Regions from separate parts of the Peribacillus sp. NPDC096540 genome, predicted to be linked through region 1. Evidence: riboswitches for the same ligand, from Rfam matches in the RefSeq annotation. Region 1 holds a riboswitch; each other region holds the start of a gene.
The links. A riboswitch is a leader RNA that binds a small molecule or an ion and turns the genes downstream of it on or off. The one in region 1 is predicted to bind S-adenosylmethionine.

Region 1 (4,639 bases):
TGGAAACGTTACATGTTAGAATGAAAGAGCATCTTTCGAACACCAAAACAGTCATTCAATATTTGGAAAACCATCCTGCTGTGACATGGGTTTCGTATCCTAATAATGAGAGTCACCCTGATAAAGCGCTGGCGGATAAATACTTGCCTAAGGGAGCAGGATCTGTTGTAACTTTTGGAATTCAAGGTGGACGCGAAGCTGGAGCAAAACTTATCAATTCGGTAGAATTATGGTCGCATGTAGCCAACGTGGGGGATGCTAAAAGTTTAATTATCCACCCTGCTAGCACGACCCATCAACAATTAAATGATATAGGTTTAGCAAAAGCGGGTGTAAGTGCTGATCAAGTGCGCATATCGATTGGAATTGAAAACGTAGAAGATTTAATAGAAGATTTAGAGCAGGCAATTGAAAAAGCGACGAATATCGTCTCCTTGATTTCTAAAACTGTTTAATAAAAAAGACCTGTTCATAATTTCCTAGAAATATTATACATTGCGCTCCTTTTTTATCTATGATAAAATTTCTCCATACTAAAGAACTTAATGATGTTTAAATATTCTATATATTAGCTCTTATCAAGAGAGGTGGAGGGATGTGCCCGATGAAACCCGGCAACCGACAAGGGAATTTCCTTGGAAAGGTGCCAATTCACACAAAGTTTAATCGCTTTGGAAGATGAGAGAAAGGCCTGCCTTTTCACCTGCCTTTCTGCTCATGCAGAAGGGTTTTTTCTATTTAGTTTGGGAAAACCTTTGCATGTACAGCAAAATTGGTAAACGGTTATAAATCATATTTACAGGCTAATCATGAAGATAAATTAACTAAGTTCATAGGTTTTATTGGATAAAAGAGGTGAGTATTAATGATTACATTGACAAAAGTTAGTAAGCTGTTCCGAACAGGAAAAGGAAGCAGCGACACGATAAAGGCTGTAAATAATGTTAATGTTGAAATAAATAAAGGCGAAATTTTCGGTATTATTGGCTACAGTGGAGCAGGGAAAAGTACTTTGATCAGGATGCTTAATGGATTGGAAACACCAACAGAAGGATCTGTTGTAGTGGCCGATAAAGAAATTTCAAAAATCAAAGGTGCTAAGCTTCGTAAAGCTCGCCAAGAAATCAGCATGATCTTTCAACATTTTAATTTATTATGGTCTAGAACCGTTCAAGAGAATATATCCTTTCCTCTAGAAATTGCAGGGGTTTCGAAAAACGAGCGTATCAAGCGTGTGAATGAGTTAATTAAGTTAGTTGGACTTGAAGGAAGAGAAAAGGCATATCCTTCGCAATTAAGCGGAGGGCAAAAGCAAAGGGTCGGGATTGCAAGGGCTCTTGCTAACAATCCTAAAGTGCTACTGTGCGATGAAGCGACGTCTGCTTTAGACCCACAGACAACCGATTCAATACTTGAATTGCTTGTGGACATCAATAAGCGTCTTGGTTTAACGATTGTTTTGATTACACATGAAATGCACGTCATCCGAAAAATTTGTCATCGCGTGGCAGTAATGGAAAGTGGGCAAGTAGTCGAACAAGGACCTGTCCTGGAAGTCTTCAAAAATCCAAAAGAACAAATGACGAAGCGTTTCGTTCAACAGGTAACAGAGCCTGATGAAACAAAAGAAACAATGGAACACTTGCTGGAACGCTATCCAGCCGGAAAAGTAATTCAATTGACGTTCGTAGGAGATCATGCAGAGAGTCCGTTAATCACTAAACTGGTACGTAACTTTGAGTTGGATGTTAATATCGTTCAGGGGAAAATATCTCAAACTAGAAGTGGTTCATATGGAACGCTGTTTATCCACTTTGATGGCAATGAGGATGAAATGCTCCGCGCAATCGAATTCATTAAAGCACAGCATGTAGGCGTGGAGGTGATTACTCATGCTTGAAGAATTATTGCCGAATGTAGATTGGGAAGACATTATTGAAGCAACGAGAGAAACGCTTTATATGACTAGTATCTCAGTACTTGCTACCTTTTTTATTGGCATACTATTAGGGTTAGTCCTGTTTTTAACAGGGAAAGGTAATATGTGGGAAAACCGGGTAATTAACACGATCATGAGTGCTATCGTTAATATTTTCCGTTCTATTCCATTCCTTATTTTAATTGTGTTACTCATACCTTTTACAAAAATGCTTGTTGGTTCTATGATCGGTGAGAATGCGGCATTACCAGCACTTATTATCGGGGCGGCGCCATTTTATGCGCGTATGGTTGAAATTGGCCTCCGTGAAATCGATAAAGGTGTTATTGAAGCGGCTAAATCAATGGGAGCAAAAACGAGCACGATCATTTGGAAGGTACTTCTTCCAGAATCGATGCCAGCACTTATTTCTGGGATTACGGTAACATCGATTGCATTGGTCGGATATACAGCAATGGCCGGGGTTATCGGTGCCGGCGGGCTTGGTAATCTGGCCTATCTAGACGGCTATCAAAGGAGTCACAATGACGTTACGCTAGTAGCGACGATTGTTATACTAATTATCGTCTTCATTATTCAAATTATTGGAGATGTGATTACATCTAAATTAGACAAAAGATAAGGGAGATGAATAGGATGAAAAAGTTTTTAGGATTTGCATTAGTCCTTGTTTTATCGATAGCTCTGGCAGCTTGTGGAACAGATAAGGACAAAAGCGGCAGTGATACAGAAAAGGAAACGAAGAAATTAGTTGTAGGAGCATCCAATGTTCCGCATGCTGAGATTCTTGAAAAAGCTAAACCTCTTCTTAAAGAAAAAGGAATAGAGTTGAAAATTGAGACGTTCCAAGATTATATTTTACCGAATAAGGCTTTAAACGATAAAGAATTGGATGCTAACTACTTTCAACACCTTCCTTTTTTAGAGGCGGCCATTAAAGAGAATGGATATGATTTCGTCAATGCTGGTGGAATTCACATCGAGCCTATCGGTCTATATTCACAAAAATATAAAAGCATCGATAAGCTTCCGAAAGGGGCAACAATTATTATGAGTAGCTCGGTTGCTGACCACGGACGTGCGTTAGCTCTATTAGAAAAAAATGGCCTGATTACATTAAAAGAAGGCATCGATAAAACGACAGCTACAACAAAAGACATTGTTGAAAATAAGAAAAAACTTAAATTTGATGCGAATTATGAAGCAGCCTTACTTCCGAAAATTTATGAGAGTGGCGAAGGCGATGCCGTTTTAATCAACTCTAACTATGCGATTGATGCTGGATTGAATCCGATTAAGGATTCAATTGCCATCGAAGATTCTGAATCACCATATGTGAACGTTATTGCTGTTAACAAAGGTGACGAAAATAAAGAAGAAATCAAAACGCTAGTAGAAGTATTACATTCTAAAGAAATTCAAGATTTCATTCTAAAGGAATACGATGGTGTAGTCGTACCAACTAAATAATTTATGAGTGAAGAACGACCTGGAAATCTTCAGGTCGTTTATTTATGTTTAAAGAAAAAAACAAAGGGTATAGAATTAATAGAGTAATAAAGTGATTCACAAATTTGAAAGGATGGTTCACTATCTATACTTTAGATTTACATGTAACAAGCGAAATGGAAAAAGCGATGCAGTTATCACATGGGATTGGCTATAGTGAGTACGGCAGAAATTTAGACCTTCGTATCGAGGTTGAGAAAGAACGAGATAAGGAACATGAAAAGTGCAACAAAATGGTCCTTGACCTACAGCGTAAAATTCACGGTTAAGCATATAAAAGAGTCTTTAAAAGATCGGTCTGTAGAGGTAAAATGATAAGTGATCTAGAAAATAAGGGTGTCCTTATTGGATTTACTTACATAACACCTAGCAGACCGTTTTTCACTATAACAAGGGTAATGCGTACCTTCCAATTAAGATTTTTTAGACATATATTAATAAGAATGAAGGTTTGCTGAATAATAAGGTTTAATTTAGAAAAGCTAAAATAACGCTCTTTTTGCTGTAAATAGCCTATAGCAGTGGGTTTTGTAACAATAGGACAGGTTTTCATCATGAAAGAAGTGGAAACCCCTATCTATATTAGTTGATTACAAATTGGATTTGTTATAAAATTGGAATGAGAATAAAGTGAGAATGCTTTTACGAAAATTAGAGTAAAGAAAGTAATTTTTACTTTCTGGTAATAAAATAGGAATTAGTTCACGGAGGTATTATTATGTCAGCTTCTACATTAACGGTTAAAGATCTTCACGTATCAATTGAGGGTAAAGAGATTTTAAAAGGGGTTAACCTTGAAGTAAAAGGCGGAGAAATCCATGCAATCATGGGACCAAATGGAACTGGTAAATCCACTTTATCTTCAGCAATTATGGGTCACCCTAAATATGAAGTAACAAGCGGCAGCATCACATTCGATGGTGAAGACGTATTGGAAATGGAAGTTGACGAGCGCGCTCGTGTAGGTCTTTTCCTTGCTATGCAATATCCAAGCGAAATCAGTGGCGTTACAAATGCTGACTTCTTACGTTCTTCTATCAATGCACGTCGTGAAGAAGGCGATGAAATTTCATTGATGAAATTCATCCGTAAAATGGACGAAAAAATGGAATTCCTTGAAATGGATGAAGATATGGCGCAACGTTATTTAAATGAAGGATTCTCCGGTGGAGAGAAAAAACGTAACGAGAT
Region 2 (4,639 bases), on a different contig from region 1:
GGCACGTAATATGCACCATTGGATTTACATCTAATTGGTTTTTCAACAAATTGGCCAGCGCCGCATTAGATATCCTCGGCGAAGCAAGTGAATTATCAGCTAATGTAATCGAATCAACACCCGCATTTTTTAATGCCTCCGCACCAGCCATAAAACCTTCAATTCCTAATTTTTTCGGCGGATCAAGTTCAACAAGAATCGTTCTTTCAGTTTTGGCCTGTTCATGCAGGGGTAGTTCCAGTTCTCTATGATTCACTTCAATTATTTCGATTTCACGGGCTTTCGTCATTTTTTCTTCTATTGGAACTAAACTCCCAATCGCATTTTTCACAGATTGAATATGAAGTGGTGTAGTTCCACAACACCCACCGATAATCGTGGCACCCTGCTCACGAAGCTCAAGGGCACTTGAGCCAAAATATTCAGGAACTGCTTTATAAACTAGTCTTCCATCCACGTAATCCGGTAGGCTGGCATTTGGATAGATAGCGATAGCAGCTTGTTTTGGCAAAGTCACTTCTTCCAAGGCGCGAATCATATGATGTGGACCGAGACGGCAATTCACACCAACAACATCAGCACCTAATTGCTCGAGTTTTTGAAATGCTTCATTTAAATGGATCCCATTTTGAAGATTACCTAATTCATGCATCGATACATTTGCAATAATTGGCAATCCAGTTTCTTTTTTAACAATTTGCAACACGGTTTCAAGTTCTTCCAAATCATAAAATGTTTCAAGGAGAATCCCATCAGGATTTTCTATAAGCAGACTATATAGCTGCTCACGAAAACCTCTCTTTATTTCTTCCATGCTTAAATCCGATTTACGTATACTTCGCTGAGCCCCTATAGTACCAAATACAAATGCATTGCCTTTTGCGGCTTTTTTAGCTAGGATAACTCCCTGACGGTTAATTCGGCTTACTTCATCTTCAAGACCATGCCGTTTCAATTTATTAAAGTTGGCTCCGTAAGTATTCGATTGTAGAATATCAGCACCTGCTTCTAAATAGGCACGATGAATGGATTCAATTTGATCAGGATTAGTGCAATTTAATTCCTCATAACATTGATCGATTCCATATGAGTATAATAATGTTCCCATTGCTCCTTCTCCAACCAGCATTCTTTCTTTCAATTCTTTACGAAAATCCATATGTACACCCTCTCTCAAAAACAATTCTGTTTTTGTCGTTTTCTATGAGTATGAGAGAAAAGAAAAAAAAACCTTCTCAAAGAAGAAGGTTTTTTGAAACATTCTCCTCATCTATCAAGCTCTGCTTGCTGGATTTAGCACCTTTGCCTAAGCTGGTTGCTGAGGTTTCTTCGGGCCAGTCCCTCCACCTCTCTCGATAAGATCCATTTATAAAGTTTTCTTAACATTTTAAAATTTGATTATATTTAATTTACATTAATAATCTGTCAATTTCAATACCTGATCGTCATTTTTTTCACTTTTGAAGCACCAATTCTTTCTCCATACATCAAAGAAGCTGTAAGAAATGCTATATCATTTCCTTCGGAATCAATTACTTCAATTTTTTAATCCCCTCGAAAAGGTTGAGTATCTTTAACAATAAAATTTACAATGTCATTAGGATATCTATTTAAAAAAAAATGTTCTCCTTTAAACTTATGAAATTTCGCATTCCCTTCAACAACTTCGGTCCATTTTTGAATTTTTTTGATAGGAGTCGAAAAATCATTATCCGCATAAAAAACGCTTATTCCACAACTTATTTTTTCTGCTTTGGGTTGAAACTTATAATTGTCCAATATTATAAAATCTGCTCGCAAAATCGGAAGAAATATATCCATAATCTCTTTTGTATAAAATTCCTCTGAAAGTCCCCCATATTGTTCTACCGTTTGCAAGAAAGTTTCATTAGTCATATTTTCAATATTATCTCTCTTTTCAGAAATATGTGGAGCATTTCGCCCAGAAAAAAACAGATGGGTTGGTTCCTTAGTTCCCATTTGCTTAAGTTTATAATATATCTCATAAGTCAATAAGGCTCCCATACTGTGTCCAAATATAACATATTCATCGTCATATTTTAATTGTTCACTTATTCTTTTTGCGATATCTTCACTTGCTTCACCAACAGACTTGTAGCAAGGCTCTCTGAATCGAGTTCCTCTTCCAGCCAATTCACTCATACACAATTCATATCTATCCGGCAGTAGTTTTTTCCATTCATAATATACATTTACCGACGCTCCAGCATATGGAATCGGAAATACTTTTATTTTATTTATTTCACTCACTCCTATGTTCAACTAAAGCCCACTATAAATTACTATATAGACCAATAAATATTCAAGATACAACCATATGTAACAAAAACGGACAATAGAAATTCAAAAGAAACATTTACAAAAAAATAAACTTCGCTCCTAGTAATTTTTATACTTTATTTAATTATACTTCTCTATTCCTCGCTGCTCTGCCAGCAACAAATTTACCATACCACTATAACTATTTAAACCGTCTGCCTGGTTATTCGCCTTCAGATAAAAGTCATTTACAATTCTTGAAATACTTGAAATAACACTCTCATACTTATCCCGATACTGCTCATTTTGTACTATGTCATGCTGCACCGCCTTGGACAGACTGGACATTATATCAGACGCCTTATCTGAATCAACTTTCTTTAGCGCAGATATAGAATAATCAAACGCTAGAAAAAAACCACTGTAAAGTATAATTGGATCATCCTGCTGCTTACATGCCAGATAAGCTATAAAATTTGCCTCATCCTCATGCATAAAACCACTCTGATGTGCCAATTCATGTGCCATAGTAGCAGGCGCCAAAAAAACTGGCACATGAACATTGATATTGGATTCAAAAGTAAAAGGGACAAAAATACCATGTATCCCTGCACGCGACATTAGTTTTGACATCACCACTGGTTTTGGTGTTGAATATAAAGAATGCTCCAAAATAGGATATTTCTTTGATAACATTTGCATCGACAAAACTGCGTGTTGTGCATAATAATCAAAATTATCTGATTTTTGAGCCAAAAGATCAGTATCCTCTACCTTTTCCCTTGCCAATTCCATTTCAACCGCAAGTGACTTACATAATTTCACCAGTTCCTCATCACTGTAGTTCTCCTCTTGATATGCGGTATAAGACAAAAAAGAATATCTATGATAGTTTATTCCACCCAAAACAGTATAACAAAAATATATCACGCTACAGATCGCAACTATTCCTAGAGTTCCACGATAAACTACCATTCTACGTGCACCTTTACTCATGATGACCTTGCGCACATAATAAACTATATAAAATAGCAAAAGCATCACAACCAACACTACGAGCCATTCACTAACAGAAAATTTGACCCAAGAAGGTAAAAATCCTACTATTTTTGACAATATCGGATATACAGACCTACTGTATTTTTCTGCCCAATCCTGATGGTTCTGCGCGTATTTTGTCAGTATATAAGCCATAACTCCAAGTGAGATCAACGGCAATCTCTTAAGTAAAAGCTTTTTCATAATATACTCCTCCTATCGAATTAGTATAGGATGTACGCATAATATCATTTCTTTATTTCAATATACTTTTCCTCATAAAAATCATGTTTATTAGAAAAGACATATTGATTCATAAAATCTATAGGAAGTACTTCATAAGCCCAGTAGATACCATTAGGTCTATTACTTGAAATAGCTTGTCGGGCGATTTCAGCAGCCACCGTACCCGTTAACTCTGAACTCGTTTCCATTTGTAAATTCAATCTGCACCTAACATTCTTTCCATTTTTCACTCCTGTAGCATCAATGACTAACGCTATCCATTCCTCTTTAGGTTGCTCCTCTAAACTAATGTCTAGTTTTTTCATGGCTTCTTCAACCGAAGACTCAAGCTGCATTTGATAAAATTGCATTGCCAAACGAAAAATATAATCATTTGCTGCTATATTGTACCAGTGAAGTTCTTGTACCGAACTAACTTCTAGAATATCAATTATCTCTTGACTTAAATACGGTTTCTTATAGACAGGGACATCCACTTCAGGTACAAATTCTTTCTGCATCATATTTATATTTTCCGTTTTAACAGAATTATCACTCCAATAAGAGTCTGTTTTTCCAATTACACTATGCCCACTCATTAATATATCTGAGATAGAAGTTTTCGTATAATGTTCCGCACCACCAATATAACAATTCACATACTTAGTTTCGTCTAGTAAATGATTTATCACTCGTTTTAATAGTAGCCCTGTGATTCCAGGACAAAAACCAGCTCCTATGTAATTTACACCGTTAGCTTTAAGCTCTAGCTTTTGCTCCTGATTCAATAATAAAGCATTGGAAGCATCAACATATTTTGCTCCTACTTTCATAGCTGCCTGAGCAACTCTATCTTTAATTACAAATTCAGGTCCTGCACAATTAATGACAACCGTACAATCAGTACAGAATGCAATCAAGTTCTCCCAGTCGAAAATATCCAAAAAGTGGTAGTTAAAATTATTAAGGTTCAATAATGCTGTAGGTTCACGCCGCTGTCCGCCCTTAACTATAAAGTCTTTACATAAGTTCTTACAAATGACTTCACCGATCATTCCGCCACACCCAACAACTGCTATTTGCTCCATCCGTACGA
Region 3 (4,639 bases), on a different contig from region 1:
ACGACGCCAACGTGGAACCATTGTCGACGTGACCCTTATTAGTGACTATCTAAGAAATAATCGTCTGCGTTTACTTGATACACCAGGGTTCAATGGGGAAAAAAGTGTAGATTCTGATTTCCAAGGGTATTTACAAGGCAGCGATGGACTGATGTTTGTTCTCGATGCACGTGCACCTTTCACCGGTAGTGAACGAGATTTGTTATTGGAAATTCAAATGATGGCACCGAAGCTTCCGATTCATTTCTTACTAAATAAGATGGATACGATTTACAGTGACCAAGTCGCAGTCCGCATGGAAGATGAAACATGGGATAAAGTGAATGCGTATTTCCCGAACGCAAAAGTATTTGCTTTCTCCAAACTTTATGACAGCAAACAGCAGTTAAAGGACCTTTCATCCTTCCTTGATTCGAATTATCAAACTGATAATTGGAAGGAAAGAAGATCTGAGAAGATTCTTGCATTCACTCGCAAAACGTTATCTTACCTGCTAGAAAAACGGGCAGCTAATGAGCGGAAATGCGAGCACTCCATTTCTTGGAATGAGCAGATGGAAGTCAAATTGAATGGAGCCGTCAATCAACTGGCTGATTTGGAAAAAGAAAAAAGTGAAAATATCATAAGGTCGTATCGTTCAATTAAAGAAGAAGTGAAAAATCAGCTTTCTTCAAGAATCCCTGAATTACTGAGAGAATGTTCTAAATCATTAACGGAAAGTAGCGATTTTAGCCAAGTTCATATACAGTTGAACGAAGAAATGAATGAGCAGATTCAGGCATATATCTCAGACAAGATTATGCCGCAATATTACCGTTCTCTACAAGATTGGATTGCTACATCCCAGTTGGAATTTACACAAATTCAACAGTTTATGGATGAGATGAGTGCAGGGTTCAATGAATTGTACAAAGAAGAGCGGATTACACTTGCCGGAGACTTTAGAGTTTTGGATGACTGGCGCCGTGATGCGGATCGGATGACAAGCAGTATCCGCATTGAAAACGTTAATATTTTATTACGCCGGACACCATCACAATTGCTGCTTAAAGGGGCAGGGAAACTGTTTGGAGCTATTCCACAAAATAAAACTAATATGTACAACCGTTATAAGAAGTACTTAGAAAATGAAGACTACCAGGATGTCGCAGAGATGATCAGTGAACGTTTCCTTACACAATTCGGGTTGTTTGAAAAATCTTTGGATCGAGATATCTCACTTTTCTATCGCAGTTCATTTGCCTTACTTCAAAAAACGATAGAACAAACACAGACGGAAATCAAAGACCATCAGGCAGCACTGGAGCATATGAGAGAAAATCCGGAAGTATACCGTGACCCGATTACTCTGTTTGAAGTGAAACTGCGTCAGTTAGAGAGACTTGAAAAAATCGAGAAAAAGCGTCTGGCTAAGCTACAAAGAAAATAAGTGTAGTAAGCAACATTTTAAATATTCAAAAATCTATTGACTTTACGACTATATCCCTATAAAGTGATAATTACGAAAAACGTAACACAATATATTCTCTTATCAAGAGTGGCGGAGGGACTGGCCCTAAGATGCCCAGCAACCGTTCCATTAGGAATTGGTGCTAAATCCTGCAAAACAGAAATGTTTTGACAGATAAGAGAGGGACAAGTCTGCAAATCAGCTGATTAAACCTCTCTATTCTAGAGAGGTTTTTATTTTGGGATTTACACCAACCTGACTGATAAGATTAATGTGTAAAAAATAGGGGGGAACTACAATGAGGAAGTCAATTTTTAAAAGGGTTTTCGTTTCGGTCATAGCTTCGGCTTTGCTTTTAACGGGCTGCTCTTCAGGACAAAGTTCAACAGAATCAAAGAAGGATGAAAAAGTATCTTTTAAAAATGTTCCAGAACGATTTGCAAAAGGGGAAGGTGCCAAAATCAAAGTCATTCGTAAAATTGGCGGAGATGATCATACTGCGCAATATTTAGCTGGAGCGAAGGAAGAAGGAGAAGCATTAGGTTTTCAAGTGGATACGTATACAGCGAATGGCGATACGGCTAAATTCCATGATGCAATCGCCCAGGCTTTACAGGAAGATTATGATGGCTATATCATCTCCCATGGTGATGATGCAGCAACGGTGAATGACGTTCAAAAGTTGGTTGATGCAGGAAAAAGCGTTGTCACATTCGACTCTATTAACGACTTATCTAAAATTGACGGTGTGACATTAACTTCACAGGATGATGAAGCATTGGCAACTCTGGCTTTTGATAAATTGATAGAAGAACAAAAAGGTGAAGCGGCGATTGCATACCTGTGGGTAGATGGTTTCCCACCAATGGTGAGAAGAAATGCGGTGTATCAGGAAAAATTAAAAGAAAATCCCGGGATTAAAGAAGTCGAAAGATTCGGAATAGCATCTGCAGATACTTCGGTTCAGACACAAAATGCAGTAGCCGCAATGTTGAATAAATATCCCAAAGGTAAACTAGATGCGATTTTCGCAACATGGGATGCATTCGCTATCGGAGCAGCTCGTGCGATTAAAGAAGCTGGCCGCGATGAAGTGAAGATATACGGAATCGACGTATCTAATGCTGATCTACAGGAGATTCAAGCGAAAGGCAGTTCATGGTCTTACACAGCAGCTGTCGATCCGAAGTTGATTGGTGCAGTGAATATGAGGATTTTGGCAAAAAAATTAGCGGGTGAAGAAACACCGCAAACATATGACTTAGAAGCTTCACTTATTTCACAAGAGCAGATTCAAGCTTCAAAAGAAGCGGTCAACATGGCCAACTTGTCTGGTATTGTCGAAGGATGGGGAGTATCAACGGAATTTGAAGAAGAATGGATGAAAGTATTGAAAGATCATTATAAAAAGTAAAAAGCAGAGTCATTAGACACTCTCTTTCTAGTGAAGAGAGTGTCTGTTTAATAGGGGGAATGGGCATGGGCACACAACTAGAAATGAAAAAGATATCGATTGAATTTCCAGGAGTAAAGGCGCTTAGTGAAGTTGATTTTTCAGTCCAATCAGGGACAGCCCATGCATTGGTCGGTGCAAACGGAGCAGGGAAATCGACGCTAATGAAGGTCTTATCGGGCGCTCATGCCCATTATACAGGTGAAATTTTTCTGGATGGAAAGAAGCTGGATATCCGTTCACCGAAGGTTGCGCAGGAACAAGGTATTCAAATTGTATATCAGGAAGTAGATACGGCACTCATTCCTTATTTAACTGTTGGGGAAAATGTAATGTTGAATGATACAGTGCAAAACATGGGCAAAAAACAGATGGTCCATTGGAAAGAGTTGCATAGAAAAGCGACGTATATTCTGGCAGATATGAAAATTGGTGTCTCTTCGAAAAAGCTGGTAAGAGATCTTACCTTGGCTGAAAAACAGATGGTTCTGATTGCAAGAGCCGTCTCGACGGAATGCAAATTCCTGATTCTCGACGAACCAACTGCTCCGTTAAGTTATACGGAAACGACAGAACTATTTCGAATTGTAAATGAATTAAAGCAAAGGGGCGTTGGCATCATTTTCATTTCCCATCGTCTTCCGGAGATTTTTGAAATTTGTGAAGAAATTACGATTATGAGGAATGGGAAGAGTGTTACTTGTCGAGAAGTAGCGGATATTACCCAAAACGAAGTGGTCGAGCGAATGCTCGGGAAAACAATGGATGAACAGTTCCCTGTTGTAAATGCTACGATTGGTGAAGTTGTTCTGGAAGTGAAGGGGCTGTCTGATGCCGAAAAAGTTAAAAACGTTAGCCTTTATCTAAAAGCAGGAGAGATTGTTGGTTTGGCAGGATTGGTCGGAGCAGGGAAAACAGAGCTGTGTAAAACCTTATTCGGTCATACTTCTATCACAACAGGGGAAGTCGTGATGAATGGTAGAAAGCTTTCATTGAAAACACCGCACCATGCAGTAAAAAGTGGCCTGGCACTTGTACCGGAAGAACGCAGGAAAGAAGGCGTTCTTGTTCACGAATCAGTTGTAACGAACCTGACTGCAGCAAGTATCGGGAAATTCAGCAAGATATTCAGTTTTGTAGATCGTAAGTCGGAAAAGAAAAAAGCGAAGGAACTTATTACGAGTCTTGGTATTAAAACCCCTTCAGAGGATGCTAAAGTTGAAAACTTGTCAGGTGGTAATCAACAAAAGGTAGCTATCGGAAAGTGGCTGATTGCTGATGCGGATGTGTACATATTCGATGAACCCACAAAAGGCGTCGATGTAGGGGCCAAGAAGGACATATTCGAATTGATTGCCCAACTCGCGAGGAATGGGAAGGCAATTATATATGCATCATCTGAGTTGTCCGAAATCATGGGTATTACTAATCGGACTTATGTGTTATATGGCGGAAACACAGTCATCGAATTAGAGACAAGCAAAACCAATGAAGAAGAACTACTATTCTACTCAACAGGAGGTAAATAGGATGAGCACACCGATTCCTGTTCACACACAGACAACAAAAGCGAAGAAAAAAGTAGACTTATTCGACTTTTTCTATAAATACGGCACAATCTTGACGATTATCATTTTGATTGGGATATTTGCCGTTTCGAATCCATCTTTCATACAAGCTAATAATCTAATTAACATTCTACGTTCTATTTCAATCGTGACCATCATTGCGATTGG

Region 2: it holds a riboswitch for S-adenosylmethionine, as region 1 does, so the genes downstream of both, ACQKMR_RS25355 (bifunctional homocysteine S-methyltransferase/methylenetetrahydrofolate reductase) here and ACQKMR_RS01380 (methionine ABC transporter ATP-binding protein) in region 1, are expected to answer to the same signal.
Region 3: it holds a riboswitch for S-adenosylmethionine, as region 1 does, so the genes downstream of both, ACQKMR_RS08075 (sugar ABC transporter substrate-binding protein) here and ACQKMR_RS01380 (methionine ABC transporter ATP-binding protein) in region 1, are expected to answer to the same signal.

The regions. Positions count from the first base shown of each region.
Region 1 is NZ_JBNNTG010000001.1:305,173-309,811, forward strand. Features, by position in the region: gene ACQKMR_RS01375 (O-acetylhomoserine aminocarboxypropyltransferase/cysteine synthase family protein) at 1-455, shown strand, start outside; SAM riboswitch class I at 573-685, shown strand; gene ACQKMR_RS01380 (methionine ABC transporter ATP-binding protein) at 866-1,900, shown strand; gene ACQKMR_RS01385 (methionine ABC transporter permease) at 1,893-2,561, shown strand; gene ACQKMR_RS01390 (MetQ/NlpA family ABC transporter substrate-binding protein) at 2,576-3,409, shown strand; gene ACQKMR_RS01395 (hypothetical protein) at 3,514-3,717, shown strand; gene sufC (Fe-S cluster assembly ATPase SufC) at 4,167-4,639, shown strand, end outside.
Region 2 is NZ_JBNNTG010000047.1:3,521-8,159, reverse strand. Features, by position in the region: gene ACQKMR_RS25355 (bifunctional homocysteine S-methyltransferase/methylenetetrahydrofolate reductase) at 1-1,159, opposite strand, end outside; SAM riboswitch class I at 1,264-1,362, opposite strand; gene ACQKMR_RS25350 (thioesterase II family protein) at 1,546-2,283, opposite strand; gene ACQKMR_RS25345 (DUF3810 domain-containing protein) at 2,422-3,492, opposite strand; gene ACQKMR_RS25340 (saccharopine dehydrogenase NADP-binding domain-containing protein) at 3,567-4,631, opposite strand.
Region 3 is NZ_JBNNTG010000006.1:29,898-34,536, forward strand. Features, by position in the region: gene ACQKMR_RS08070 (GTP-binding protein) at 1-1,429, shown strand, start outside; SAM riboswitch class I at 1,526-1,631, shown strand; gene ACQKMR_RS08075 (sugar ABC transporter substrate-binding protein) at 1,749-2,864, shown strand; gene ACQKMR_RS08080 (sugar ABC transporter ATP-binding protein) at 2,930-4,432, shown strand; gene ACQKMR_RS08085 (ABC transporter permease) at 4,434-4,639, shown strand, end outside.